3 regions of the Streptomyces sp. NPDC000878 genome follow, and region 1 is predicted to be linked to each of the others. Evidence: riboswitches for the same ligand, from Rfam matches in the RefSeq annotation. Region 1 holds a riboswitch; each other region holds the start of a gene.
The links. Region 1 has a riboswitch for cyclic di-AMP ahead of ACWDR4_RS12310 (M23 family metallopeptidase). Riboswitches for the same ligand answer to the same signal wherever they lie in the genome.

Region 2: it holds a riboswitch for cyclic di-AMP, as region 1 does, so the genes downstream of both, ACWDR4_RS40315 (transglycosylase SLT domain-containing protein) here and ACWDR4_RS12310 (M23 family metallopeptidase) in region 1, are expected to answer to the same signal.
Region 3: it holds a riboswitch for cyclic di-AMP, as region 1 does, so the genes downstream of both, ACWDR4_RS21595 (M23 family metallopeptidase) here and ACWDR4_RS12310 (M23 family metallopeptidase) in region 1, are expected to answer to the same signal.

The regions. Positions count from the first base shown of each region.
Region 1 covers NZ_JBSFMT010000010.1:102,171-111,593, forward strand. Annotated here, with positions in the region: gene ACWDR4_RS12280 (MBL fold metallo-hydrolase) at 1-666, opposite strand, end outside; gene ACWDR4_RS12285 (Glu/Leu/Phe/Val dehydrogenase dimerization domain-containing protein) at 907-2,097, shown strand; gene ACWDR4_RS12290 (TetR/AcrR family transcriptional regulator) at 2,224-2,838, shown strand; gene ACWDR4_RS12295 (SGNH/GDSL hydrolase family protein) at 2,934-3,719, opposite strand; gene ACWDR4_RS12300 (DUF6250 domain-containing protein) at 3,842-4,573, opposite strand; gene ACWDR4_RS12305 (rhamnogalacturonan lyase family protein) at 4,570-6,450, opposite strand; gene ACWDR4_RS12310 (M23 family metallopeptidase) at 6,665-7,675, opposite strand; cyclic di-AMP (ydaO/yuaA leader) riboswitch at 7,678-7,837, opposite strand; gene ACWDR4_RS12315 (alpha-galactosidase) at 8,150-9,423, opposite strand, start outside.
Region 2 covers NZ_JBSFMT010000071.1:47,356-56,778, forward strand. Annotated here, with positions in the region: gene recQ (DNA helicase RecQ) at 1-1,921, shown strand, start outside; gene fahA (fumarylacetoacetase) at 2,079-3,293, opposite strand; gene ACWDR4_RS40300 (carboxylate--amine ligase) at 3,528-4,763, shown strand; gene ACWDR4_RS40305 (FAD-dependent oxidoreductase) at 4,845-6,158, shown strand; gene ACWDR4_RS40310 (HAD family hydrolase) at 6,326-7,171, shown strand; gene ACWDR4_RS40315 (transglycosylase SLT domain-containing protein) at 7,184-7,690, opposite strand; cyclic di-AMP (ydaO/yuaA leader) riboswitch at 7,692-7,852, opposite strand; gene ACWDR4_RS40320 (polyprenyl synthetase family protein) at 8,500-9,423, shown strand, end outside.
Region 3 covers NZ_JBSFMT010000023.1:22,971-32,393, reverse strand. Annotated here, with positions in the region: gene ACWDR4_RS21620 (citrate synthase) at 1-764, shown strand, start outside; gene ACWDR4_RS21615 (CobW family GTP-binding protein) at 965-2,056, shown strand; gene ACWDR4_RS21610 (DNA gyrase/topoisomerase IV subunit A) at 2,072-4,528, opposite strand; gene ACWDR4_RS21605 (M16 family metallopeptidase) at 4,837-6,177, shown strand; gene ACWDR4_RS21600 (M16 family metallopeptidase) at 6,174-7,562, shown strand; cyclic di-AMP (ydaO/yuaA leader) riboswitch at 7,778-7,945, shown strand; gene ACWDR4_RS21595 (M23 family metallopeptidase) at 7,959-8,732, shown strand; gene ACWDR4_RS21590 (GntR family transcriptional regulator) at 8,921-9,423, shown strand, end outside.

The DNA of each region.
Region 1 (9,423 bases):
GCCGCAGAAGTGGCGGGCCGGAGTGGCGGTCAGGGTGAGGCCGCCGACCTTCGTCGACTCGTGCCAGTCCAGCTCGCGCAGCCGGTCGGCGGAGACGCCCCAGCGCTCCAGATGGGCGCCGACCCCGAGCGGCACCGCGAACAAGGTGTCCGTGTCGGCCAGCGCCTTGATCGTGGGCATGTCCAGATGGTCGTAGTGGTCGTGCGAGATGACGACGACGTCGACCGGGCCGAGCGCGGCCAGCGGCAGGGGCACCGGGTGCAGCCGCTTGGGTCCGGCGAAGGCGAACGGCGAACAGCGCTCGCCCCAGACGGGGTCGAAGAGCACCCGCTGTCCGTCGATCTCGGTGAGCACGCTGGAGTGGCCCATCCAGGTCAGCCGGAGACCGGTGACCGGGGGCTTGGCGAGGTCGGCGAGCGTCGTGGCGTGCACCGGCACCGTGCCGGCCGGGGCGCGGCGGACCCGGTCCTCCTTGCGCAGGGAGGACTTCGCGAAGTCGAGGATGGCGCCGTCCGGCCGGGGCGTACCCGGCGGGTTCTGGAAGACACCGTCCGCGAAGTGGGGCGATCTGCGGATCCGTGCCAGGCGCTCCCCGCTCGGGTCCGCGCCGAAGGCGGCGGGACGCAGCGCGCGCAGCCGGGAGCTCGGAGGGGGGAATCCGGTCACGGTACCTCCAGGTGGAGTCGGTCAGGCATTCCATTATGGTCGCCCCCTCCGACACTCCGGCGTCGTACGTGTGTCGGCCGGGTCATTCCAAGGAAAGTCCAACGTTCCGGGCGGCGAATCGATTCCGGGGCGACGGAAAGCGACCGCCCGGGCACAGGTGGTGCGCGCGGCGGGCGAGGCACATGGGGCCGACGTCGCACGGCGCCCTGCAACTGAACGGTGAGTCAGTATATTGCCCCCATGGCAACCCCTCAGGGCGCTCCCCTGCTCTCCCTCACCTGGACCGATCACCTCACCGGCCGCCAGGGCTTCCTCGTCGTGGACAGACTGGTGCGGGGCGTGTCCAGCGGCGGGCTGCGGATGCGCGAGGGCTGCACCCTGGACGAGGTCGCGGGGCTCGCCCGGGGCATGACCATGAAGGAAGCCCTGCACTACAACCCGGAGGGCCGCTACATCCCCCTGGGCGGCGCCAAGGGCGGTGTCGACTGCGACCCCCAGGACCCGGGGGCGTACGGCCTGCTGGTGCGCTACCTGCGCGCGATGCGGCCGTACGTCGAGAGCGTCTGGACCACGGGCGAGGACCTGGGCCTCACCCAGGATCTCGTCGACCGGGCGGCGGCCGAGGCCGGGCTCGTGTCGTCGATCCAGGCGGTCTATCCGCTGCTGGACGACGAGAGCGTGGCCCGCGCGCGGCTCGCCGACGCGTTCGCGGTCGAGGTGGACGGCATCGGGCTCGACGAGCTGGTCGGCGGCTGCGGGGTCGCGGAGTCCGTGCTCGCGGCACTCGACCGGGCCGCGGTGCCGTACGCCGGGACACGCGTCGCCGTCCAGGGGCTCGGCACGATGGGCGGGGCCACGGCGCGCTTCCTCACGCGCGCGGGACTCACGGTGGTGGCCGTCTCCGACATCAAGGGCACGATCGCCAACCCGGCCGGACTCGACGTCGAGGCGCTGCTCACGGCCCGGGACTCGTACGGGACCGTGGACCGCGCGGTGCTGCGCCCCGAGGACCACGAACTGCCGGGCGAGGCCTGGCTGTCCGTGCCTGCGGAGGTGCTGGTGCCGGCGGCGGTCTCGTACGCCGTCGACACCGGGAACCAGGAGCGGATCACCGCGCGTTGGGTTGTCGAGGCCGCCAACATGCCCGTACTGCCGGAGGCCGAGGAGTTGCTCGCCGCGCGCGGCATCGTCGTCCTGCCGGACGTGGTCGTGAACTCCGGGACGAACGCCTGGTGGTGGTGGACGCTGTTCGGGGACATCGGCGCGGACCCGGAGGAGGCGTTCGCGTACATCCGGCGCTCGATGCGCGCCCTGATCGACCAGGTGCTCGCGCGCGCGGAGACCGACGGGACGGCTCCCCGGGCGGCGGCGCACGCGATCGTCGAGGAGCGGCTGCCGGTGATCGCGGAGCGGTTCGGGTGGTATCGGTGACGGTGTCCGGCGGCGCGACCGAGGGCCCTGGGGGTCTGCCCTGCGAACCGGCCACATCGGCGGGGATTTACAGGCATTGACGGACCTGCCCCGACATCGTGTCCGGTGACGGATTACTGTGGCCGGGTGGCAAGGGTGCGGTTGAGCGTGGCCGAGCGGCGCGAGGATCTGCTGCGGGCCGCCATCGAGCAGATCGAGGCGCGGGGCGTGGCGGCGGTCAGGATCGCCGACGTGGCCGACGTCCTCGGGGTGAGCAACGCGCTGGTGCTGTACCACTTCTCGACCAAGGAGAAGCTGGTCGCCGCCGCGTTCCGGTACGCGGCCGAGGCCGATCTCACCCATCTGGCCAAGCTTCTCGGGCGCCGCTCCCCCGCCCTGCGCCGACTGCGGTCCGCGGTGCGCTGGTACGCGCCGACGGGTCAGGCCAAGGGCTGGCGGCTGTGGATCGAGGGGTGGGCCGTGTCTCTGCGCGATCCCGTGCTGCGGGAGGTCGCCGGGGACCTGGACCGGCGCTGGAAGGCCGCGATCACCGAGGTCATCGCGGAGGGGGTGGCCGCGGGCGAGTTCACGTGCCCCGACCCCACGGGCACGGCACTGCGACTCACAGCGCTGCTGGACGGGCTGGCGGTCCAGATGACGGCGTACGAGGGGGTGTCGCGTGCGCGGGCCGAGCAGTGGGTGGACGCGGCGCTGGCTGGGGAACTGGGGCTGGAGCGCGCGGCGTTGGCGTCGGGCAGGTAGGTCGGTGTGGCCGCCGGACCTGGGGGCTGCCGCCCCCAGACCCCCGCTTCGGCCTGAACGGCCTCGTCCTCAAACGCCGGACGGGCTAAAGGACTTCACGCGACCCACTCGATCCGGCTCTTGATGTCGTCCGGCGACAGACTTCCCTTCGCCGTCACATGGTCCCCCGACGACTCGCCCCGCAGCCGCCGCCCGATCCACGGGACCAGATGCTCCCGTGCCCAGTGGACGTCGTCGCGGCGGATCTCGAAGGTGCCCCGCGGTGGCAGCACCGGCCAGGGCTGGTCCGGGTCGGCCGGGATCTCCAGGCCGAGGACCTGGCCCGCGCGCAGCGCCACGCGCGTGTGCCCCTCGGGAGAGAGGTGCAGCCGGTCGCTGTCCCAGGCCCGGCGGTCCTGGATGGTCTTCAGGGACCACAGGTCGAGCACCGGACAGCCGTACCGGTCGGCGATGGCCCGGATGTGTCCGTTGTACGTCGCGATCTTGCCGCGCATGTGCTTCAGCACCGGGACGTTACGGGTGTCGAAGCCCGTCGTCACCATGACCGTGCCGACCGCCGACGTGAGGTCGACGACCGCCCGCTCGAAGCGCTCGGCGAGTTCGTCGGGGTCGCTGCCGGGCCGGATGACGTCGTTGCCGCCCGCACAGAAGGAGACCATGTCGGGCGCCAGGTCCTTGGCCTGCGGAAGCTGCTCGGCCACGATCTGGTCGAGCAGCCTCCCGCGTACCGCGAGGTTCGTGTAGCCGAAGTCGCCCTCCGGGCGCCGGTCCGCGAGCAGTACCGCGAACCGATCGGCCCAGCCGACGAACGCCCCGTCGGGGCCAGGATCGCCGACGCCTTCGGTGAAGCTGTCCCCCACCGCCACGTACGACCCGATCACTGCTCTGCTGTCATTCTTCGAATCGTCTGCCACATCGGTCCATGATTCACCTACCGATGTGAGCTACGCGACCGTAGGAAAGGGTTGACTCGCGGTGAGATAAGCCACTCGTCAAGTATTGGTCAACCCGGAATAATAGGGAGACGCAGCTCACGGACGCTGAAGTCGGTGATCCGGAAGTGGCTCCACGTCGTACGGAAGGCGAAGTGCCCGCTCGTGTACGGCTCCGGGTCGCTGTAGTCGAAGACGAGCCGTCCCTTGTTCCACCAGCGGACCGTCGAACCGGCCGAGACGATCCGGACGCGATGCGGCTCGTTCGGGACCAGCAGCGGCTCCGTGTAATCGTAGATCAGCGGGCGCACGCCGGCCTCACCGACGTAACGGCGCAGCCGGGTCGTCGTGTTGGTGTTGGCGCCGTAGCCGACGTAGTACGTCTTCAGGTAGTCGTACTCGGCGAGGGCGCCGCCCCGAGGGGTGGCGAAGAGGTCGTCCGGTGAGCGGACGTCGACGGCGTTCCAGAAGTTGTTCAGGTCGGAGACACGGTCGTTGACCCCGCCCGCCGAGACCGGCGTCGCCGTGTACTCGATGACGTACGGGCCCGCGAGCTTCCGCTTGAACCAGATCGTCGCGCCGCTCGGTACGTCGACCTCCAGGACTCCCCGGGCCGCCGTGACGCTGCCGCCGTCCTCGAGTTCGACGGCCCACTGGCCGAGTCCGTGCCGGAAGTCGTCCCGGGCGATGAGCCGTCCGCGTCGGTGGTGGCCCGGCGAGGCGCTCGCCGGGCCGGCCGGGGCGAGGGCTGCCAGTGCCCCGCCTGCGGCCAGCGCTCCGAAGGCTCTACGGGTGGTCGTCACGAGGCAGCTCCCTTGGTGGTCGTGATCGAGGGCTTCGGCACCCTGCGGGTCTCGGTGCCGAGGTAGTAGTCCGTGTACGTCGACTGGAGATAGCCGCGCACGGTCCAGCCGAGGCGGTACGCGGGGTTCTGGGCGAGCGTGTAGACGCGCGTCGCCGTCGGCTCGGTGGTCGTGTAGAGGCGCAGTGCGGTGTGGTCGGCGGTCTCGGCGAGGATCTCCTCGCGCCAGTCGCCGATCAGGTCGCCGTAGAAAGGGGTCGCATTGCGCGGGCCGGAGACGACCCCCGACGGCTCGAAGATCCGCGTGCTCGTCTCGGTCTTCGGGTCCCACTTCTCCACGTGCGTGTAGTCGAGGAGTTCGGCGGCCTTGTCGCCGTCCCACCAGATACGGAAGTTGACGCTCGGGGTGGTCGTGGAGACCTTGCCGGCCTGGACGTTGCGGACGCCCGCGCCGGGGGCGGTGGCGTCGGCGGTGGAGGTCCAGTACTCGTAGCCGGGGTGACCGGGGTCGATGTCGGCGGCGTTGCCCCGGCCGACGTCGATGTCGGTGTCGTTCTCCCAGCTCGCCGGGTGCTGCCCGGTCACCAGGCGCTCACCGGTGTCGGCGTCGTAGTAGTACCAGGGGAACTTCGGTACGACGCCCAGCTCGGCCTGCTGGATGGCGAATCCCTCCAGACCCGGGCGGTCGGGATCGAGGTCGGCGATGTCGAAGCGGTCGCCGTGTCCGGCGCCGTCGACGACGTACCGGAGCGTGCCGTCGCTGTTGACCACGTAGTTGCCGTCGGCGATCTCGTCCCGGCCGTCCTGGTCGACGTCGACGGTCCGGATCTGGTGGAAGCTGGTCGCGCCGCTCGCTGCCGGGACCGCGTACTTCCAACGCCTGGTCAGATCCTGGCCGTTGAAGTCCCAGGTCTGGATGAGGATCCGGAACGCGCCGCGCCGGGCGCCTACCCGGGTGACCAACTTCGTGACCAGGCTGGGGTGTTCGCCGTCGAGGTAGGCGATGCCGAAGTGTCCGCCGGACGGGCCGTCGGCCACCAGGTCGTCGGGCACGGGCTGGCGGGTGCGCTCGGTTCCCGTGGCGCCGTCGATCACCGAAATGAACTGGTTGGCAGGCGAGTTGGCGGTGACCTCGCTACCGTCCGCGAAGGTGGTGCCGTCGGCCGTGTGCACGAGCACCTCGGCCCTGCCGTCGCCGTCCAGGTCGTACACCGTGACGTTGTCGTCGTTGCGGTAGCCGCCGATGGGCGTGGAACCGCTGATCGCCGCCGGAGCAGGGTCGTTGGCGCCGTTTCCGCCGACCTGGGTGTAGGAGCCGGGACCCAGGTCGACCCGCCACAGCCGCTCACCGGTGAGCGCGTACGCCTCCAACAGGTCGGGCCTGTGCCGGGTTTGGGAGAGTCTGCTGACGACGAGTTCATAGCGTCCGTCACCGTCGAGGTCGCCGGGCCAGGCGTGCTGCACGGTGTAGCCGTCGGCGGCGGCGAGGGGGATCTCCGCGTACCCCTTGTCGAAGGTGAGGGGCGAACTCGGCCGCAGCTCACGCCCGTTGACGATCGCCCGGACACTGTAGGCACCCGCGCCCCGGCTGTTGTCCTGGTACGTCGTGGACTTGACGATCGGCGCGGAGTTCAGGCGGCGTCCGCCCTTGTACACGTTGAAGGCGATCGCGTTGCCATGGCGCGCGTACTCGGTGCCGAGCAGCCGCCAGCTGAGGAAGGTGCCCTTGCCGGACGGTACGGCGACCAGGCCTCGGTCGAGGTTCTCGACCACCCGGCGCGAGGGCTCGGCCGCGTGTCCGGCGGGCGCGGAGAGCGCCCCGGCCGTCAGGATCGCGGCGACGACGGCGCCGGTTCTTCGGCGTCGACTGGAATGCACAGGTCCTCCGTAGACAGTCGCAGAGAGAGTAGAAAGCGCTTGCGCAGCAACGGAGTTCACTGTGCCCCCACCTTCTCGCCCTGTCGACGCTCCGCGGGCCCACGCCACAAGACTGCAATGCGACGATCATGAAGGCACACATACGGACATGCCGAAGGCCGGACCCGGGGATCGGGGTCCGGCCTTCGGCGGCTGTCCTCGTGAGGTGTCGGTGTCAGCCGACGGCGACACCCTTCGAGCGGAGGTACGCGACCGGGTCCACGTCGGAGCCGTAGTCCGGGGTGGTGCGGATCTCGAAGTGCAGGTGCGGTCCGGTCACGTTGCCGGTGGCACCGGAGAGACCGACCTGCTGTCCCTCGGTCACGGTCTGGCCGGCCGAGACGGAGAGCTGCGAGAGGTGGGCGTACTGGGCGTAGTAGCCGTCGGCGAGCTTGATGACGACCTGGTTGCCGTACGCGCCGCCCCAGCCCGCGGAGACGACCGTGCCGGCGCCGACGGCCTTGAGGGAGGTGCCGGTCGGGACGACGAAGTCGACGCCCGTGTGGTAGCCGCTGGACCACATGCTGCCCGACACGTGGTAGGCGGTGCCGATGGTGGCACCGGCCACGGGGAGGGTGAAGCCGCCGGAGCTGCTGGTGTCGGCGGCCTCGGTCGTCGTCGAGGTGTCGGCCGTCGCACTCTCGGCGGCCGGCTTGGACGTCTCCGTCTGGGTCGACTTCGAGGAGGACGAGGACGACGAGGACTTCGTCGAAGACGAGGACGAGGAAGAAGACGAGGAAGGCGAAGAGGTCGACGCGGCCTTCTTGCCGATCGTCAGCTTCAGACCGGGGTGGATCAGGCTCGGGTCGGAGCCGATGGCGGTCCGGTTGTCCGAGTAGAGCTTCTGCCAGCCACCGCTGACGCTCTGCTCCTGGGCGATCTTCGAGAGGTAGTCGCCGGCCTGGACCGAGTAGATCCTGACGCTCGCCTTCTTGGCGGCGGAAGACGTGGAAGCGGCGGCCTTTCCGGCCTTTTCCGTCTTCGCGGAAACGGACTCGGCCGATACGGACTTGGCCGATTCCGAAAGCGACGACACGGACTGGGCGGTGGACTCCGCCGTGGCCGCATGGGCGCCGGTGGCTCCCAGAAGCGGCAGAGCGAGAGCCGCTCCGCCAGTTCCGGCAGCGGCTATCGAGCGGGAGAAACGCTGGGACTTCGGACGGCGGTGCTTACCCTTCGCGGGCATGACGAATTCCTCTCCGTCGCCTGCGAGGTGAGCTGTCGGGTGCGGACTGGAGATGTCCGGCCACGCCTGAACGTGACTTAACCCCAAGCCTGTTCCAGAGACCGGAACAGGCGTTCTACCTGTGGGTCCCCCGCTCCTGCCGTTGTCGGGTGTTCGATGCGGGCTCCGGGCGGCGGCAGGATTGGGCGTCCGTCCGGATTGGTGGCGAACGTAAGCGACCAAGACGCACGGAAACAAGCCTGGGGTTCCCTGTGTACGGGTTTCCTGTGGTCCTCCCCAGAATTCCCGGTCACTGTCCGTGAATTACGGATCTTTCCGCCCCTCGAACTCCCTTAAAACACGCCTAAATTACGTGAACATGACGGCGACACACGGTCACGAATATGACGCTGCTCACTCGCCCGATTCACAGCAACCTTTATTCCCAGGCGAGTTGGAATGAAGACACCATAGGCGCCATATGGGGCAGAAGTGTCAGATGCGACGCAGGCGGAGAACTGCCGCATCCAGGTCACCCTTGAGCCCGGTTCGTAGTCCGTGGTGCAACAGCACGGCACCCCGGTGGACTTCGCCCGTTTCGCGGCATTCGTACGTCGCCGAGGGGTCGAGTCCGCGCAGCCGCAGCGCCGGGAGCGGCTCACCGTGGTGCTGCGCCTGGAGCCAGGCCAGGACGACGGCCTCGTCCCCGAGCACGTACTGCACCGCGCTCAGCCCACCGGTCGGCCGCCGCAGCCGGTAGAGGTCGCCGCGCTGCACGACGGGCCGGATCTCCTTGTACAGCCCCACCCACTCCCCTGCCTCGGCCAGCTCCTCCTCGGTCCATTTGGTGAGGTCGCCGCCGACGCCGAGCACCCCGGCCATCGCGCTCACGAACCGGAACCGCAACGAGCTGACCCGGCCGTTGAGCTGGGTGTTCGGGCTGTCGGTGACCCAGGCGGCCATGACCCGCGCGGGATGGATCTGACTGAAGCCCTCCTGGATGGCGAGCCGGTCCAGCGGGTCGGTGTTGTCGGAGGTCCACACCTGGTCCGTACGGGCGAGGACACCGAGGTCGATCCGGCCGCCGCCACCCGAGCAGGACTCGAAGGCGACGTCCGGGTGGGCCGCCCGCAGCCGGTCCAGCAGGGCGTACAGCCCGTGGACGTGGTCGACCCACAGGCGCTGCGGATAGTCCTCGCCGGGCCAGCCGGCGTCGGTGAAGCAGCGGTTGAAGTCCCACTTCACATAGTCGATCGGCGCACTGGAGAGCAGCCCGTCGAGCTGCTCCCAGAGGTACTGCCGGACATCCTCGCGCGCCAGGTTCAGTACGAGCTGATTGCGGAACTCCGTCCTCTTTCGTCCCGGTTGGAACTGCACCCAGTCGGGGTGCGCGCGGTACAGATCGCTGTCCGGGTTGACCATCTCGGGCTCGACCCAGATGCCGAACTGCATCCCCAGGGCGTGCACGTACTCGGCGAGCGGCTTGAGTCCCGCCGGGAAGCGGTCCGGGTTGGGCGTCCAGTCGCCGAGGCCGGCCCGGTCGCTGGTGCGGGCCCCGAACCAGCCGTCGTCCACGACGAACAGCTCGACGCCGATCGCGGCGGCCCGCCGGGCCAGCACCCTCTGCTGCTCCTCGGAGATGTCGAACTCCGTGGCCTCCCAGGAGTTGTAGAGCACGGGCCGGTCCCGGTCGGCGTCCGGCACGACGAACGCGCGCTGGTACGTGTGCCACGACCGGCTCGCCCCGCCGTGCCCGGAGTCCGTCCACA
Region 2 (9,423 bases), on a different contig from region 1:
CCTCATGCCGACCGGCGGTGGCAAGTCGCTCTGCTACCAGATTCCGTCCCTGGTCAGACCGGGTACGGGGATCGTCGTCTCGCCCCTCATCGCGCTGATGCAGGACCAGGTGGACGCGCTGCGGGCACTCGGTGTGCGGGCCGGGTTCATGAACTCCACGCAGGACTTCGGCGAGCGGCGGGCGGTGGAGGCCGAGTTCCTGGCCGGTGAGCTGGACCTCCTGTACCTGGCGCCGGAGCGGCTGCGGCTGGAGTCGACCCTGGATCTGCTCTCCCGGGGGAAGATCGCTGTCTTCGCCATCGACGAGGCGCACTGCGTCTCGCAGTGGGGACATGACTTCCGGCCCGACTACCTGGCGCTGTCGCTGCTGGGCGAGCGCTGGCCGGACGTCCCGCGGATCGCGCTCACGGCGACGGCCACGCATGCGACGCACCAGGAGATCACCCAGCGCCTGGGCATGCCGGACGCCCGTCACTTCGTGGCGAGCTTCGACCGGCCCAACATCCAGTACCGCATCGTGCCCAAGGCCGACCCCAAGAAGCAGCTGCTGACCTTCCTGAAGGAGGAGCACGACGGCGACGCGGGCATCGTCTACTGCCTCTCGCGCAACTCCGTGGAGCGCACGGCGGAGTTCCTCGCCGCGCACGGCGTCCGGGCGGTGCCGTACCACGCGGGCCTGGACTCGGGCACCCGCGCGGCGAACCAGTCGCGCTTCCTGCGCGAGGACGGCCTCGTCGTGGTGGCGACCATCGCCTTCGGGATGGGCATCGACAAGCCGGACGTCCGGTTCGTGGCCCACCTCGACCTGCCCAAGTCGGTCGAGGGCTACTACCAGGAGACGGGCCGCGCCGGCCGTGACGGACTGCCGTCCACGGCCTGGATGGCCTACGGACTGAACGACGTCATACAACAGCGCAAGATGATCCAGGGCAGCGAGGGCGACGAGGCTTTCCGGCGCCGCGCGCAGGCGCACCTGGACGCGATGCTGGCGCTGTGCGAGACGGTGGAGTGCCGGCGCGGGCAGCTGCTCGTCTACTTCGGCCAGGACCCGGTGCCGGGCGGCTGCGGCAACTGCGACACCTGCCTGACCCCGCCGGAGACCTGGGACGGCACGGTCGCCGCGCAGAAGGTGCTGTCCACGGTCTGGCGGCTGGAGCGTGAGCGGCGGCAGAAGTTCGGCGCGATGCAGATCGTCGACATCCTGCTGGGGCGGCGCACGGCGAAGGTGATCCAGTTCGACCACGACCAGCTCTCCGTGTTCGGCATCGGAGAGGAACTGGCCGAGGGCGAATGGCGCGGTGTCGTACGGCAGTTGCTGGCCCAGGGGCTGCTCGCGGTCGAGGGCGAGTACGGCACGCTGGTGCTGACCGAGACGAGTGGTGCCGTGCTGGGGCGCGAGCGGGAGGTGCCGCTGCGCAAGGAGCCGAAGAAGGCGGCGACCGCACGGTCGGCGGCCGGTGGCGGCCGGAGTGAGAAGAAGGCGAAGGCGGCGGCTGTCGCGTTGCCCGAGGAACTGCAGCCGGCGTTCGAGGCCCTGCGTGCCTGGCGCGCCGAACAGGCTCGCGAGCAGGGCGTTCCGGCGTACGTCATCTTCCACGACGCCACGCTCCGGGAGATCGTCAGCGTCTGGCCAGGGTCGGTGGCGGAGCTGGGCGGAATCAGCGGGGTGGGCGAGAAGAAGCTCGCCACGTACGGGGAGGGCGTGTTGGGGGCGCTTTCGGCGCTGGGCGGGGCGCCGCCGGTGTCCGGGGCGGCGGCGCAGGTCTCGGAGGCGGTTACTGAGCCTGGCTCCAAGTCCGCCTCCGGCTCCATGGGCAGTGACAGCGGCAGGGGTACGGGATCCGGGGCGCGGGCCGAGCAGTTGGGGCCGGACGACTGGCCCGAGATGGAGATGGAACCCGAGCCGGAGGACTGGATGTAGGGGCTGGACAGAGGGGGAGGGACCGGGGCGGCGGGGCGGGGCCGGGGCGCGTCGGTGTCCTCCCGGTCGGCGCCGGACCGGACCGACGACCTGGCCCGTTGCCTGCTTGTCCGTTGCCCCGCCCGCTGCTCCGGACCTGCTGCTCCGGGCGCCTCGCTCAGCTCGCCGACGTGATCCTGCCCGTCACCTCGCCGAGGCCTACGCGGGTGCCACCCGGACCCGGGGCCCAGGCGGTGAGGGTGACCTCGTCGCCGTCCTCCAGGAAGGTGCGCTTGCCGGTGGGGAGTTCGAGGGGGTCGGTGCCGTTCCAGGTGAGTTCGAGGAGGGAGCCGCGTTCGCGTTCGGTGGGGCCGCTGACTGTGCCCGAGCCGTAGAGGTCGCCGGTGCGGAGGGAGGCACCGTTGACGGTCATGTGGGCGAGTTGCTGGGCGGCCGTCCAGTACATCGTGGAGAAGGGGGGCTCGGAGATGGTGTGGCCGTTCACGGCGACGGAGATACGCAGGTCGTAGCCGCCGGGCTCGTCCTCGGCGTCGTCGAGGTAGGGGAGCAGGGGGTGCGTGCGGGCGGGCGGGGCGACCCGGGCGTCCTCCAAGGCGTCCAGCGGGGTGATCCACGCCGAGACGGACGTGGCGAAGGACTTGCCCAGGAACGGGCCCAGCGGGACGTACTCCCAGGCCTGGAGGTCGCGGGCGGACCAGTCGTTCAGCAGGCAGAGGCCGAAGACGTGGTCCCGGAAGGCCGACAGGGGCACGGCGCTGCCCATGGGCGACGGTGTGCCCACCACGAAGCCCACCTCCGCCTCGATGTCCAGGCGTACCGACGGGCCGAAGAGCGGGGCCGGGTCGGTGGGGGCCTTGCGCTGGCCCGACGGACGTACGACCTCCGTGCCGGAGACGACGACCGTGCCCGAGCGGCCGTGGTAACCGATCGGCAGGTGCTTCCAGTTGGGGGTCAGGGAGTCCGCGGCGTCGGGGCGGAAGATCTGGCCGACGTTCCGGGCGTGGTTCTCGGAGGCGTAGAAGTCGACGTAGTCCGCGACCTCGAAGGGGAGGTGCAGGCTCACCGAGGAGAGGGGGTGGAGGAGCGGGGCGATGGTGTCCTGGTGGGACGGGACGGTGACCCAGGCGGTGAGGGCGCGTCGGATGTCGGACCAGGTCGTGGGACCCGCGGCGAGAAGGGGGTTGAGGGTCGGGCGGGCCAGTACGGAGACATAGGGGGAGCCGAGCGCGGCGGCTGCGGCGCCCGCGTCCAGGACGTGGTCGCCGAGCCGGACGCCGACCCGGCGGTCCGTGGAGCCCGCCGGGGAGAACACGCCGTAGGGGAGGTTGTGCGGGCCGAAGGGGTCGCCCTCGGGGACATCGAAGGGGGGCATGGGTGCTGCCTCGCTCTCGTGTGTCGTGCCGTGTGGCCATGTGGTCGCGCCACAGGTTACGGGTGAGTTGCGGGCTCGGGGCAGTGTCCCCAGTGTCTAAAGAGTTCGTAATGTCCGGATAGGCCTTGTCCGGAGCGGGTGATTCCGGCTTAGCGTCCTTTGGGGGGACACGGACGGGGTGGGTCCGGTCCGTAAGGGGGACACGTGGGGGGACCCGTGGCCAGGAGCAGCACTGTGCCGTTTTCGGCTGACCATGCCGTGCCGGCGCTGATCGTGAAGTTCGGTGACTATCCGCTGCACCACGGAGGCGTCGGGGCCATCCGCAGTCTGGGACGGCTGGGCGTTCCGATGTATGCGATCACCGAGGACCGTTACACGCCCGCGGCCTCCTCGCGTTATCTGCGGCGCGCGTTCGTCTGGCCGACCACCGGGACCGAGGAACCCGACCGGCTCGTCGAGGGGTTGCTGCGGATCGGGCGGCGGATCGGGCGTCCCGCTGTCCTCGTTCCCACGGACGAGGAGGCGGCCGTACTGATCGCCGAGCGGCAGGAGGAACTCGGGGGCGCGTTTCTCTTTCCGCGCGTGGAGGCGGGGCTGCCGCGTCGGCTGGCCAGCAAGCAGGGGCTGCACGAGTTGTGCGTGGAGCACGGCATACCGACCCCGGCCGCCGCCTTTCCGCAGTCGTACGACGAGATCGAGCGGTTCGCGCGGACGGCCCGGTTCCCGTTGGTGGCCAAGAACCGGGAGGCGTTCGTGCGGCGCGCCCGGCCCGCCGTCAACGGCACTACGCGCATCGCGAGTCGGGAGGCGCTGCTGTCCCTGGCCCGTGACTGGGGTGAGCGTCCCGGCGTGATCCTTCAGGAGTATCTGCCCCGGGAGGAGGCCGAGGACTGGATCGTGCACGCCTACTTCGACGCGGACTCGAACCCGCGCGCGTTGTTCACGGGCGTGAAGGTCCGTTCCTGGCCGCCGCACGCGGGAATGACGGCAAATGCGTACGTCGTCGACAATCCGGAACTCGCGGACCTTGCCGCACGTTTCATCAAACAGATCGGCTTCACCGGAATCATCGACCTCGACCTGCGCTTCGACCGGCGCGACGGACAGTACAAGCTCCTCGACTTCAACCCGCGGATGGGCGCCCAGTTCCGGCTCTTCGAGAGCGAGCCGGGGGTGGACGTCGTCCGGGCCATGCATCTCGATCTGACCGGGCGCACCGTTCCGGAGGGGGAACAGCGCGCCGGGCACCGGTACATCGTGGAGAACATCGACCTGCCCGCCCTCCTCGCCTACCGGCGCAGCGGCTACACGACGCCGCACGCACCGACCCGGGCGAGCGGGACGGAACTGGCCTGGCTCGCGGGTGACGACCCGCTGCCGTTCCTCACGATGCTCGCCCGCTTCGTACGGCCGGGCGCGAAGCATCTGTATCAGCTGTGGCGGGCCGGCCGTCGCGGCGGCAAGGCGTAGTGACGACAACCTGCCGACCGGTCGGACGGTGGCAGCAGAGCAACGCGAAGTGGCGAAGCAGCGTCCTGGGGAGGGGACTTCGTGAATCATCCGGTAGCGGTAATCGGTGCGGGACCGTTCGGTCTGTCGACCGCCGCGCATCTGCGGGCGCGTGGCATTCCGGTGAGAGTGTTCGGCGAGCCCATGGTGAGCTGGCGGGACCACATGCCCGCCGGGATGCTCCTGAAGTCGACGCCGGCGGCCTCCAGCATCGACGCCCCGCAGCGGGGCCACACGCTGGTCGACTACTGCGACGCGGCGGGGATACGCCGGTTGGTCACGGACGAGGACATCGTCCCGGTGGAGACCTTCGTCGCGTACGGCGAGTGGTTCCAGCAGCGGCTCGTGCCCGAGTTGGAGCGGGTGCGGGTGGTGTCCGTGGACCGGCGGCAGCACAAGGGCGCGGGCGACGGCGGTGGCGGTGGCGGCGGTGGCTTCGAACTCAAGCTGGATTCGGGCGAGTTGTTCACCGCGCGGGCGGTCGTGGTGGCGACGGGCCTGTCGGGGCTCGCGCATCTGCCCCCGGAGCTGGCCGGCGCCGCGCCGGACGGGCCCTCGCCCACGGGTCCGGTGTCCCACAGTTCGCAGCACCATGACCTGGGCCGGTTCGCGGGCCGGGAGCTGATCGTCGTCGGTGCGGGCCAGTCCGCGCTGGAGACGGCGGCGCTGGCGGCGGAGGCGGGGGCGCGGGTACGGGTGGTGTCGCGGGGGCGGAGTCGTGTCGCCTTCGGTGCGCCCCCTTGGCGGCAGCCCAGGCTGCGGCCCGAGTCGCCGTTCGGCAACGCGTGGTCGCTCTGGGCCCTCACCTACTACCCGCACCCCTACCGCCACCTCCCGGCCCAGGCCCGCCACTATCTGGTCCGCCGGGTCCTCGGACCCCTCGGGGCGTGGTGGCTGCGCGACCGGTTCGAGGGGAAGGTGCAGGTGAGCGAGGTCGCGCGGATCGTCGGGGCCACGGGGGCCACGGGGGCGACGGAGGGCACGGGGGCGACGGAGGGCACGGGGAACATGGGGATCACCGGGGCTGCGGGGGGCTCCGCCGGTCGGCGGCCGGTGCTGACCGTGGAGGATCTGGGCGGCCGTACACGAGAGTTGTCGGCCGACCACGTCATAGCCGCGACCGGCTACCGCGTCGACATCGCCGCGATGGACTTCCTCGGGCACGAGCTGCGTACGGAGCTGGCGGTGAGCCGGGGGACGCCGAGGCTCGGTGCCGGGTACGTGTCCTCCGTACCCGGGCTGTACTTCACGGGGTTGCCGGCGGCTGCCTCGTACGGGCCGGTGATGCGGTTCGTGTGCGGTACGGAGTTCGCGTCACCGCGGCTGGTGGGTCATCTGGCGGCTGCGCACGGGTAGGGCGTGGACGGGGCAGGCGACAACGGGTTGGGACCGCGTTTTCGAGCTGTTCGTGCCTTCCCGGGGCGGGAGTTGGGGCTCGCGACAGGGCTGTTGCCGCCGGGATGCCGAACGTCGTCCGGTTCGGGCGGAGACCGATGTGCCGAACGATCCGTATTCTCTGGATCATGGCCGCTCCCACCTCATACGCACTTATCGCCACGGACCTGGACGGAACGCTCCTGCGTGCCGACGACACGCTCTCCGACCGGTCGCGGACCGCGCTGGCGCGCGCCATGGCCGCCGGCGCCCAGCACCTGGTGGTGACGGGACGGCCGGCGCCGAGAGTCCGGCCGCTGCTCGACGACCTCGGGGCCGGGGGGCTCGCGGTGTGCGGACAGGGCGCGCAGGTGTACGACGCCGGCGCGGACCGTCTGCTGTGGTCGGTGACCCTGGACCAGGAGCTGGCCGAGACCGCGCTCGGCAAGATCGAGGCCGAGGTCGGGCAGGTGTACGCCGCCGTGGATCAGGACGGTGTCGACGGGCTGACGCTCATCGAACCCGGGTACCTGATGCCGCACCCGACGCTGCCCGCCGTACGGGTGCCGCACCGGGACGACCTGTGGGCCGCGCCCATCAGCAAGGTGTTGCTGCGTCACCCGTCCCTGTCCGACGACGAGTTGGCGTCGGCGGCGCGTGGAGCGGTCGGTTCGCTCGCGACCGTCACCATGTCGGGGCCGGGCACCGTCGAACTCCAGCCATGCGGCATCACCAAGGCGATGGGGCTCGCGCTGGCCGCCGAGTATCTAGGACTGGCCGCGTCCGCCACCATCGCCTTCGGCGACATGCCCAACGACATCCCGATGTTCGACTGGGCGGCCCACGGAGTGGCCATGGCCAACGCCCATCCCGAACTCAAGGCCGTGGCGGACGAGGTCACCCTCTCGAACGAGGACGACGGGATCGCGGCCGTGCTGGAGCGGTTGTTCGGAGGCGGGGACGGGAACGGGAATGCGGACCGGGCGTGGCGGTGAGGGCGGGCCGGCCTAGTAGGCGCCGTACACGTTGTCTATCGAGCCGTATCGCGCCGCCGCGTAGTTGCAGGCCGCGGTGATGTTCGCGATCGGGTCGTAGGGGTCGTACGAGGTGCCGGGGACGTGGTAGGCGGCGAAGGTCGGGTCGATGACCTGGAGGAGGCCCTTTGAGGGGGTGCCGGCTGCCGCGTTCGAGTCCCAGTTGTTGATGGCGTACGGGTTGCCCGACGACTCGCGGATGATGTTGCGGTAGATGCCGTCGTACGTTCCCGGGATTCCGTTCTGCGCCATGACGTCGAGCGATTCGCGGATCCAGCCGTCCAGGTTGTTCGCGTAGTTCGTCACCGAGGAGACGGACGAGACGGACGAGACGGACGACGGTGCGGCTGATGCCGTTGTCGCGGTCAGGAAGGGGAAGGCCAGGGCTGCGGCGGCCGTTCCTGTGATGGCGAGTGTGCGCGGGAGCGTGAGCGGGCGGCGGGTGGTTCTCGCGCGGTTGTGCTGACCTCGTGCGGGCATGGTGAGTCCTCTCCGACGCCTGCGAGGTGAGCTGTCGGGTTCGGGCGGGAGATGCCCGGCCGGGCGCGTTGTCCGCGCGCGGCTTCACCCCTAGCCGCTCCGGCGTCGTGCCCGGACCGGCGGCTTACCTGGGTCCCCCGCTCCTGCCTGCGTGAGTCACATGTGGGTGGGTGGGGATGGTGCTCTGCGGGCGGTGGCAGGATTCGGCGATCCGCCCGGCGTGGCGAGAACGTATGCGAGAGCACACGGGTGGAACAAGGGGCGGAAGCAGAGGACTTGGTCATTTGGGGCGCACGTTGGGGACAAAACGGGCGGTGGTGCGGAGTGGGTGGGAAGCAACTTGCCTTTTGCGAATGGGGAGTTTGTGGGGAGGGGGTGGTGGGGGCCGGGTTTTGGAGTGACTCGAATCACGGGGTGGGGGTAGTCGTGATGTGGGCAGGATGGGTGGCGTTAATGGGGGGTTTTAGGGTTTTTATGCTTCTTGCGGGTGTGTCCGTCGGGAGGGCGGAACCTCTCGTGCGATGCGCGTCGTTGTCGTAGCGACGGGTACGACGGGTGCCGTCAGGGAGGTGGTGGCGTATGCGCGCGTGCGGTCGCGGGTGTCACTGGTGGGGCGCGGGATGTTTATGAATGTCCATACTTATGGGCTGATCAAAAACATTCCGGTCGTGATCCGATACCGCCTGGCCTGGACGGGCGGGCGCTCGTGGTGATCGAAACGTGACCGGATACGCTGACTTGAGTGATGGCAGCGACCTATCGACACACCGTGTGACCGCCAGTAGACACCAGCAGACAGGAGATCCCTCGTGACCGTCGTCGGGCCGTTCGGGCTGAGCGTGCGGGACCAGGCTCTCGAAGCCGATGTCCAGGCCGGATTGGCGGCTGTCGAGGAAGGGTTGCTCGAAGCCACCAAGAGCGAGGTGCCCTTCATCACGGAGGCCGCGCAGCACCTCGTACGGGCCGGCGGGAAGCGGTTCCGGCCGTTGCTCGTGATGCTCGCCTCGCAGTTCGGGGACCGGCACGCGCCGGGGATCGTCCCGTCGGCGGTGGTAGTGGAGCTGACCCACCTCGCGACGCTGTACCACGACGACGTCATGGACGAGGCCGAGGTGCGGCGCGGGGTGCCCAGCGCCAACACGCGCTGGGGGAACTCCGTCGCGGTCCTGACCGGCGACTTTCTCTTCGCGCGCGCCTCGCACATCCTCGCCGACCTCGGGCCCGAGGCGGTGCGGGTGCAGGCGGAGGCGTTCGAGCGGCTGGTGACCGGGCAGATCCTGGAGACGGCGGGGCCGTCCGACGGGCGGGACCCTGTCGAGCACTATCTGGATGTGCTGGGCGGGAAGACCGGGTCGCTGGTGGCCGTGGCCTGCCGGTTCGGGGCGATGATGTCCGGCGCCGACGACAGTGTCGTGGATGTGCTCACCCAGTACGGGGAGCGGCTCGGGGTCGCCTTCCAGCTCGCGGACGACGTGCTGGACATCGCGTCCGACTCCCACGAGTCGGGGAAGACGCCGGGAACGGATCTGCGGGAGGGCATTCCCACGATGCCCGTGCTGCGGTTGCGGGAGCGGGTGGCCCGGATGGGGCTGGCCGAGGATGTCGCGCTGTGCGAGTTGCTGGACTCCGATCTGAGTGACGACGCGCGGCACGCGGAGGCGTTGGCCCGGCTGCGGGTGCATCCGGCGTTGGAGCAGGCCCGGCGGGACACGGTGCGGTACGCGCAGGAGGCG
Region 3 (9,423 bases), on a different contig from region 1:
ACGCCCTGGTCGCCTCGGCGGCCGTTCCGACCATGCTGACTGCACTGCATCGGCTGGGGCGGGGCCTCGACCCGGTGGAACCGCGGGAGGACCTCCCGTACGCGGCCAACTACTTGTACATGTTGACGGGGTCCGAGCCGGACCCACTGCATGCCAGGGCGATCGAGCAATACTTGATCTCAACCATTGACCACGGATTCAATGCATCAACATTCACGGCGAGGGTCATCGCGTCGACCGGGGCGGATGTGGCGGCGTCTCTGGTGGGCGCGGTGGGAGCCCTGTCGGGCCCGCTGCACGGAGGCGCCCCGAGCCGCGCGCTGGACACCCTGGACGCGATCGGCACGGCGGACCGCATCGACGCCTGGATCCGCGAACGCGTCCTCGCCGGTGACCGCATCATGGGCTTCGGCCACCCGGTCTACCGCACCGAGGACCCTCGCTCCCGCATGCTCCGAGGCATCGCCGAGCAGTTCGGCGGCCCGCTGGTCGACCTGGCGGTCGAGGTCGAACGGCGGGTGGAGGCGATCCTGGCCGAACTGAAGCCGGGCCGCGAACTGCGCACGAACGTCGAGTTCTACGCGGGCGTCGTCATGGAACTGTGCGGTCTGCCGCGCGAGATGTTCACGCCGACGTTCGCGGCGGCGCGGGTGGTGGGCTGGAGCGCCAACATCCTGGAACAGGCGGAGGACTCGAAGATCATTCGGCCGGCGGCGCGGTATGTGGGGCCTGTGCCTCCGGTGGCGGTGCCGTTGATGGTCTGACGGTGGTCTGACACGCGTGCGGCCAGGTGCCGTTCTGGCGGCGAGCAGGAGCGTGAGCGCGGTGGAGCCCAGCTTCCCGGCTGCCGACAATCGTTCACTCAGGGACGATCCCCCGGCTCGTATCCTGGGGCCGCATTCGTTCCCCGTACGTGCGCGCGGCCGTGAGCCGGTGTGTGCGTCCGCGTGAGAGAGGTCGCAGATTGAGTCAGCCGGGTCCGGGTCCGAGCCGTCGTCAGATCCCCGTCATCGTTCTCGCCGGCTTCCTCGGCTCCGGCAAGACCACCCTCCTCAACCACCTCCTGCACCGCAGCGGTGGCAGCCGTATCGGGGCCCTCGTCAATGACTTCGGGGCCATCGAGATTGACGCCATGGCCGTCGCGGGGGCCCTGGGGGACTCCACCGTCTCCCTGGGGAACGGGTGTCTGTGCTGTGCTGTTGATGCGAGTGAACTTGATGTCTATCTTGATCGACTCGCTCAACCCTCAACCCGGATCGACGTCATCGTCATCGAGGCCAGCGGGCTCGCCGAACCGCAGGAACTCGTGCGCATGGTGCTCGCCAGTGAGAATCCCCGGGTCGTGTACGGGGGGCTCGTCGAGGTCGTCGACGCCGTCGAGTTCGACGACACGCGGGCGAAGCATCCCGAGATCGACCGCCATCTCGCCCTCGCCGACCTCGTCGTCGTCAACAAGGTCGGCCGGGTCGCCGACGGCGGTGAGCGGGTCCTGGGGATCGTCCGCGGGCTGGTCGACCGTGCCGCCGTCGTCCCCGCCGACTACGGGCGCGTGGACCCCGAGTTCCTCTTCGACTGCCGGCCGACCGAGGAACGTATCGGGCAGCTGTCCTTCGACGACCTGCACGAACACGAGGAGGACGGCGGGGAGGAGAGCGAGGGGGACCACTCCGGGCATCTGCACGCCGCCTACGACAGCCTCTCCTTCAGCTCCTCGGCTCCCCTCCAGCCGCGTCGGCTGATGGAGTTCCTCGACAGCAGGCCCGAAGGGCTCTACCGCATCAAGGGGTACGTCGACTTCGGGCCGCACGACCCGCGCAACCGGTACGCCGTGCATGCCGTCGGGCCGTTCCTGCGGTTCTATCCCGAGCCCTGGGCCGACGGTGAGGAGCGGCTCAGCCGGCTCGTCCTCATCGGGTCCGGCATCGGACTGCCCGCCCTCGGCAAGGAGTTGGAGGCCTGTATGGACGACGCCCCACACGCCGACGAGCACAGCATGTGGGGCGTCCTGAGATACGTACAGGAGCCGAGCCCGGAGGGCTCCGAAGAGATCGGCTGACCTGCGCGGGCCCGTCTACATCGGGCCCGTCACCACGCCCACCGTCTTCGGCAGCGACACGCCCGAGCCGTCGCGGCGCGGGTCCATCTCCGGGAGTTCCGCCGGCATGCCGTTCTTCTGGGACGCGCGTGCCGGAGCCGGGCCCGCCCAGGCCACGGACAGACAGTCCTCGCCCTTCAGGAACCGCTGGCAGCGGACACCGCCGGTCGCGCGGCCCTTGCGCGGGTACTGGTCGAACGGGGTCAGCTTCGCCGTCGTCTGCACCGAGTCGTCCAAAGTGCCGCGCGAGCCCGCGACCGTGAAGACGACCGCGTCCACCGCCGGGTCCACCGCCGTGAACGAGATCACCTTGGCGCCGTCCGTCAGCTTGATGCCGGCCATACCGCCGGCCGGACGGCCCTGGGGACGGACATGGGCGGCCTGGAAACGCAGCAGCTGGGCGTCGTCCGTGATGAAGACCAGGTCCTCCTCGCCCGTACGCAGCTCGGCGGCGCCGACGATCCGGTCGCCGTCCTTGAGCGTGATGACCTCCAACTCCTCCTTGTTGGAGGGATAGTCGGGGACCACCCGCTTGACGACGCCCTGTTCCGTGCCGATCGCGAGGCCCGGGGACGACTCGTCGAGCGTCGTCAGACAGACCACCGTCTCGCCGTCCTCCAGGGAGAGGAACTCCGACAGCGGGGCGCCGCCCGAGAGGTTGGGCGCCGCCATCGTGTCGGGGAGCTGGGGGAGGTCGATGACGTTGATGCGCAGCAGACGGCCGGACGAAGTCACCGCGCCCACCTCGCCCCGCGCTGTCGCCGGGACCGCCGAGACGATCAGGTCGTGCTTCGCGCGCCGGCCGTCCTCGTCCGCCGGGAACGGCTGGCCGTTCGCCGTACGCGCCAGCAGGTCCGTCGAGGACAGCAGGACCCGGCACGGGTCGTCGGCCACCTGGAGCGGGACCGCGGCGGCGGTGGCGGCACCGGCCGACTCCAGCAGGACCGTACGCCGCTCGGTGCCGAACTTCTTGGCCACCGAGGCCAGTTCGGTCGAGACCAGCTTGCGGAGTTCCGCGTCCGACTCCAGGATCCGGGTCAGCTCCGCGATCTCGGCGGCCAGCCGGTCCTTCTCGGACTCCAGCTCGATGCGGTCGAACCGGGTCAGCCGGCGCAACGGGGTGTCCAGGATGTACTGCGTCTGGATCTCGGACAGGCCGAAGCGCTCCATCAGGCGTTCCTTCGCCTGCGCGGAGTTGTCGCTGGAGCGGATCAGCCGGATGACCTCGTCGATGTCCACCAGCGCGGTGAGCAGGCCCTCGACCAGGTGCAGCCGGTTACGGCGCTTGCTGCGGCGGAACTCCGAGCGGCGCCTGACGACCTCGAAGCGGTGGTCGAGGTAGACCTCAAGGAGTTCCTTGAGGCCGAGCGTGAGGGGCTGGCCGTCCACCAGCGCCACGTTGTTGATGCCGAAGGACTCCTCCATCGGCGTCAGCTTGTAGAGCTGTTCCAGGACGGCTTCCGGCACGAAGCCGTTCTTGATCTCGATGACGAGACGCAGGCCGTGGTTGCGGTCGGTGAGGTCCTTGACGTCGGCGATGCCCTGGAGCTTCTTCGAACCGACCAGGTCCTTGATCTTGGCGATCACCTTCTCCGGGCCGACGGTGAAGGGCAGTTCGGTGACGACCAGGCCCATACGGCGCGGCGTCACGTTCTCCACCGCCACCGTGGCGCGGATCTTGAACGTGCCACGGCCCGTCTCGTACGCGTCCCTGATGCCGGCGAGGCCGACGATCCGGCCGCCGGTGGGCAGGTCGGGGCCCGGGACGTGCCGCATCAGCGTGTCGAGGTCCGCGTTCGGGTAGCGGATCAGGTGACGGGCGGCCGAGATGACCTCGCCGAGGTTGTGCGGCGGCATGTTGGTGGCCATACCGACGGCGATGCCCGACGCGCCGTTCACCAGCAGGTTCGGGAAGGCGGCGGGCAGCGCCACCGGTTCCTGCTCCTGGCCGTCGTAGTTGGGCGCGAAGTCGACCGTGTCCTCTTCGATCGACTCCGTCATCAGGGACGTCGCGTCGGCCATCCGGGCCTCGGTGTACCGCATGGCGGCCGGCGGGTCGTCGTTGCCCAGCGAACCGAAGTTGCCGTGGCCGTCGACCAGCGGCACACGCATGGAGAACGGCTGGGCGAGCCGCACCAGGGCGTCGTAGATCGACGAGTCGCCGTGGGGGTGCAGCTTACCCATGACCTCGCCCACGACGCGGGCGCACTTCACATAGCCGCGGTCGGGGCGCAGGCCCATCTCGTTCATCTGGTAGACGATGCGACGGTGTACCGGTTTGAGGCCGTCGCGGGCATCGGGCAGGGCTCGGGAGTAGATGACCGAGTACGCGTACTCGAGGAAGGAGCCCTGCATCTCGTCGACGACGTCGATGTCGAGGATCCGCTCCTCGAAGTCATCGGGCGGCGGGGTCTTCGTGCTGCGGCGGGCCATCGCTGCCGGCTCCTTCTGTTTCCTGGTCGTTCGCCTACGGGGCGCTTCACTCTTGCTGAGACGTGAACGGGATCTGACGCGGACCATTGTGGACTGCCGCACTGACAACGCGGACCAAGGCCCGTGCCTGCGGCGGTGTTCGGTGGTGGGCGACGTTGCTGAAACGTACCGCCCCGGAGCCGGGGAATCTCGCTCTCGGCGTACGTCCGCCGGGAACTTCGCCAGCACTCCACACGCTTGCATACAGTGGCAGGACCGGCAGGAAATCAGCGGTTGCAACAACCGCATCCGCGATCGAAGGGACGTACATGCCCATGGGTCACACGGCCACAGCCGAGGCAGGCTCCGGCGGCCTGACAGCGACAGAGCACCGCCTCGCCAACGGGCTGCGCGTGGTGCTCTCCGAGGACCACCTGACCCCGGTCGCGGCGGTGTGCCTCTGGTACGACGTCGGGTCACGCCACGAGGTCAAGGGCCGTACGGGCCTGGCTCACCTCTTCGAGCACCTGATGTTCCAGGGCTCGGGCCAGGTGAAGGGCAACGGCCACTTCGAACTGGTCCAGGGCGCGGGCGGCTCGCTCAACGGCACCACCAGCTTCGAGCGCACCAACTACTTCGAGACCATGCCCACCCACCAGCTGGAGCTGGCCCTCTGGCTGGAGGCCGACCGCATGGGCTCGCTGCTCGCGGCCCTCGACGACGAGTCCATGGAGAACCAGCGGGACGTCGTCAAGAACGAGCGCCGCCAGCGCTACGACAACGTCCCCTACGGGACGGCGTTCGAGAAGCTGACCGCCCTCGCCTACCCGGAGGGCCACCCCTACCACCACACGCCGATCGGCTCGATGGCGGACCTGGACGCGGCGACCCTGGAGGACGCGCGGGCGTTCTTCCGCACGTACTACGCGCCCAACAACGCCGTCCTGTCGGTCGTCGGGGACATCGACCCCGAGGAGACACTCGCCTGGGTCGAGAAGTACTTCGGCTCCATCGCCGGGCACGACGGCAAGCCCGCGCCGCGCTCCGGCGCCCTCCCCGACGTCATCGGCGAGCAGCTGCGCGAGGTCGTCGTGGAGGAGGTCCCCGCGCGCGCGTTGATGGCCGCCTACCGGCTCCCGGAGGACGGCACGCGCGCGTGCGACGCGGCCGACCTGGCGCTCACCGTCCTCGGCGGCGGCGAGTCCTCCCGGCTCTACAACCGGCTCGTACGGCGGGACCGTACGGCCGTTGCGGCCGGGTTCGGTCTGCTGCGGCTGGCCGGAGCGCCCTCGCTGGGCTGGCTGGACGTGAAGACCTCCGCGGACGTCGAGGTGCCGGTCATCGAGGCCGCCGTCGACGAGGAACTCGCCCGGTTCGCCGCCGAGGGCCCCACGGCCGAGGAAATGGAGCGCGCCCAGGCGCAGTTGGAGCGCGAGTGGCTGGACCGCCTCGGCACGGTCGCGGGCCGCGCCGACGAACTGTGCCGCTTCGCCGTGCTGTTCGGTGACCCGCAGCTCGCGCTGACCGCCGTCCAGCGCGTGCTGGAGGTGACCGCCGAGGAGGTCCAGCAGGCCGCCAAGGACCGGCTGCGCCCCGACAACCGCGCGGTGCTCGTCTACGAGCCCCTGACCGCCGACAACGCCACCGACACCGAGGAGGCGGCCAAGTGACCGGGCTCGCCACGATGGAGTTCCACCCCCAGCCCCAGGCGGGCGAGGCCAGGCCCTGGGCCTTCCCGGCCCCCGGACGCGGCACGCTCGGCAACGGCCTGACCGTCCTGCGCTGCCACCGCCCCGGCCAGCAGATCGTCGCCGTCGAGGTACTCGTCGACGCTCCCCTGGAGGCCGAGCCGGCCGGTCTCGACGGCGTGGCCACGATCATGGCCAGGGCCTTCTCCGAAGGCACCGACAAGCACTCCGCCGAGGAGTTCGCCGCCGAACTGGAGCGCTGCGGCGCCACCCTCGACGCGCACGCCGACCACCCCTGCGTACGCCTCAGCCTCGAAGTCCCCGTGTCGCGGCTCCCCAAGGCGCTCGGTCTGCTGGCCGACGCCCTCAGGGCACCCGCGTTCGCGGACAGCGAGATCGAGCGGCTGGTGCGCAACCGGCTCGACGAGATCCCGCACGAGACGGCCAACCCGGCCCGCCGCTCCGCCAAGCAGCTCTACAAGGAGCTGTTCCCGGAGACCTCGCGCATGTCGCGTCCGCGCCAGGGCACCGAGGAGACGGTCGCGAAGATCGACTCCGCGGCCGTACGGGCCTTCTACGAGAGGCATGTCCGCCCCGCCACGGCCACCGCCGTGGTCGTCGGCGACCTCACCGGTGTCGACCTGGACGCGCTGCTCGGCGACACCCTGGGGGAGTGGACCGGCTCGACGGCCGAACCGCGGCCCGTGCCGCCGGTGACCGCCGACGACACCGGCCGGGTCGTCATCGTGGACCGCCCGGGCGCCGTACAGACCCAGCTGCTCATCGGCCGCGTCGGCGCCGACCGGCACGACCGCGTCTGGGCCGCCCAGGTCCTCGGCACGTACTGCCTCGGCGGCACCCTCACCTCCCGCCTGGACCGCGTTCTGCGCGAGGAGAAGGGCTACACCTACGGTGTGCGGGCGTTCGGCCAGGTCCTGCGCTCGGCCCCGGACGGTTCGGGCGCCGCGCTGCTCGCCATCAGCGGCTCCGTCGACACCCCGAACACCGGTCCCGCCCTGGAGGACCTGTGGAAGGTGCTGCGCACGCTCGCGGCCGAGGGGCTCACAGACGCCGAGCGTGATGTCGCGGTGCAGAACCTGGTGGGCGTCGCTCCGCTCAAGTACGAAACTGCGGCGGCCGTGGCGAGCACGCTGGCCGACCAGGTGGAGCAGCACCTGCCTGACGACTACCAGGCCACGCTGTACCGGCAGCTCGCCGCCACCGGCACCGTGGAGGCCACGGCGGCGGCCGTGAACGCCTTCCCGGTGGACCGGCTGGTGACGGTCCTCGTCGGCGACGCGGCGACGATCGAGGAGCCCGTCCGGGCCCTCGGTATCGGCGAAGTGACCGTCGTACCCGCCGAGTAACGGCACCCGCGTACACGACAGGGGCCCGGTGACGGAAGCGTCACCGGGCCCCTCTTGTCCATATTGATGTGCAAGTTGCCCGTATTGATGGAGAGGTTGACCGTCTGCCCTGTGGCATACGCTACAAAACCCGTGATCGGTTTGTTGATTGAAAGTTGTGCGGCTTAGCGTCGGTCCGGCTGTCCGTCACGCAGTGCGCCGCAGCCGCGGCACCCGGACAGTCATCGCCGAGTCCCCACATGGCGCGAGCCAGGGGAGCCGGGGACCCACACTGTGCAGTCCCTGGGGTGAATCGGACGCCCGCGCGCCCAGCGAGGGGGTCCGTAGGAGACCTTCCTGCTCCGAACCCGTCAGCTAACCCGGTAGGCGAGAAGGAAGGAAAGGACCAGCCACTACATGGCGTTCACCCGCGCCACCGGGAAGCACCGTCGTCCCCGCCGCCCCAGCCTTGTCACCCGTACGACCGTCCGCGCGGCCGGCGTCGCGGCCCTCGCCACCACCGGCGCCGTCGGCAGCCTCGCCGCCCCGGCGCTCGCCGCGGAGTCCGCGGTCGAGCAGACCGGCCTCACCCCGGTGATCTCCATCGGCGAGTCGCTCGCCGACCAGATCGACGCGCAGGCCGCGGCCCAGGAGCAGGCCGCAGAGAAGGCCGCCGCCGAGAAGCGGGCCCTGGCCGCCGCGAAGAAGGAGGCGGAGGAGCGGGTCAAGGAGGCACGCGAGGCGGAGGCCCGCGCCGCCCGCGAGGTCGAGCGCAAGCGCCTCAACACCTTCGTCACCCCGATCTCCGGCTCGTACATCTCCACCGGCTACAAGGCGGGCGGCGCCGTCTGGTCCTCCGGCAACCACACCGGCATCGACTTCCACGCCGCGTCCGGCACCACCGTCCACGCGGTGGGCTCCGGCACCGTCGTCGAGGCAGGCTGGGGCGGCTCCTACGGCAACAACATCGTGATCAAGATGATTGATGGTACGTACACTCAGTACGGTCATCTGTCGTCCATCAACGTGTCCGTCGGGCAGACGGTCACCCCGGGCCAGCAGATAGGTCTCTCCGGGGCCACCGGCAACGTCACCGGTGCGCACCTCCACTTCGAGGCCCGTACGACCCCGGAGTACGGCTCGGACATGGACCCCGTCGCCTACCTCCGCTCGCACGGTGTGAACGTCTGACAACCGCCCGCATCTCTTGTCGTCGCCCCGGCTCCCCGAGTCGGGGCTTTCGGCGTTTCCGGTGGCCCTGTGTCCAAAAAATATCCCTGGATTCCGGCCTGCCGTCGGAAATTCCGGTTCTCTGCAATAGAGTCACTGAACACACGTCAATCGTCGACGTTTCACGGGGATTAAAGCGGAGGTCGGACATGCGTATTCCGGCGCACTCGGTATGCACGGCGATCCGGGACGACATCGTCGCCGGTGTCTACGAGCGCGGCAGCCGGCTCACCGAGGAACTGCTCGCGCGCCGGTACGGCGTCTCGCGCGTCCCCGTCCGCGAGGCCCTGCGCACCCTGGAGGCCGAGGGCTTCGTGGTGACCCGGCGGCACGCGGGCGCGTGCGTCGCGGAACCCACCGAGCAGGAGGCCTCCGACCTGCTGGAGATGCGCATGCTCCTGGAGCCGCTCGGTGCCTCCCGGGCCGCCCAGCGGCGCACCGAGGCCCATCTGAAGGTGCTGCGCGGCCTGGTCAGGCTGGGGCAGGAGCGGGCCAGGAGGGGCAATAGTGAGGATCTGCGCTCCCTGGGCGGCTGGTTCCACGAGACGCTCGCCCAGGCCTCCGGAAGCCACGCCCTCACCGCGACGCTCACCCAGCTCCGGCACAAGATCGCGTGGATGTACGCGGTGGAGGCCCCGGCGAACCCCGTCGA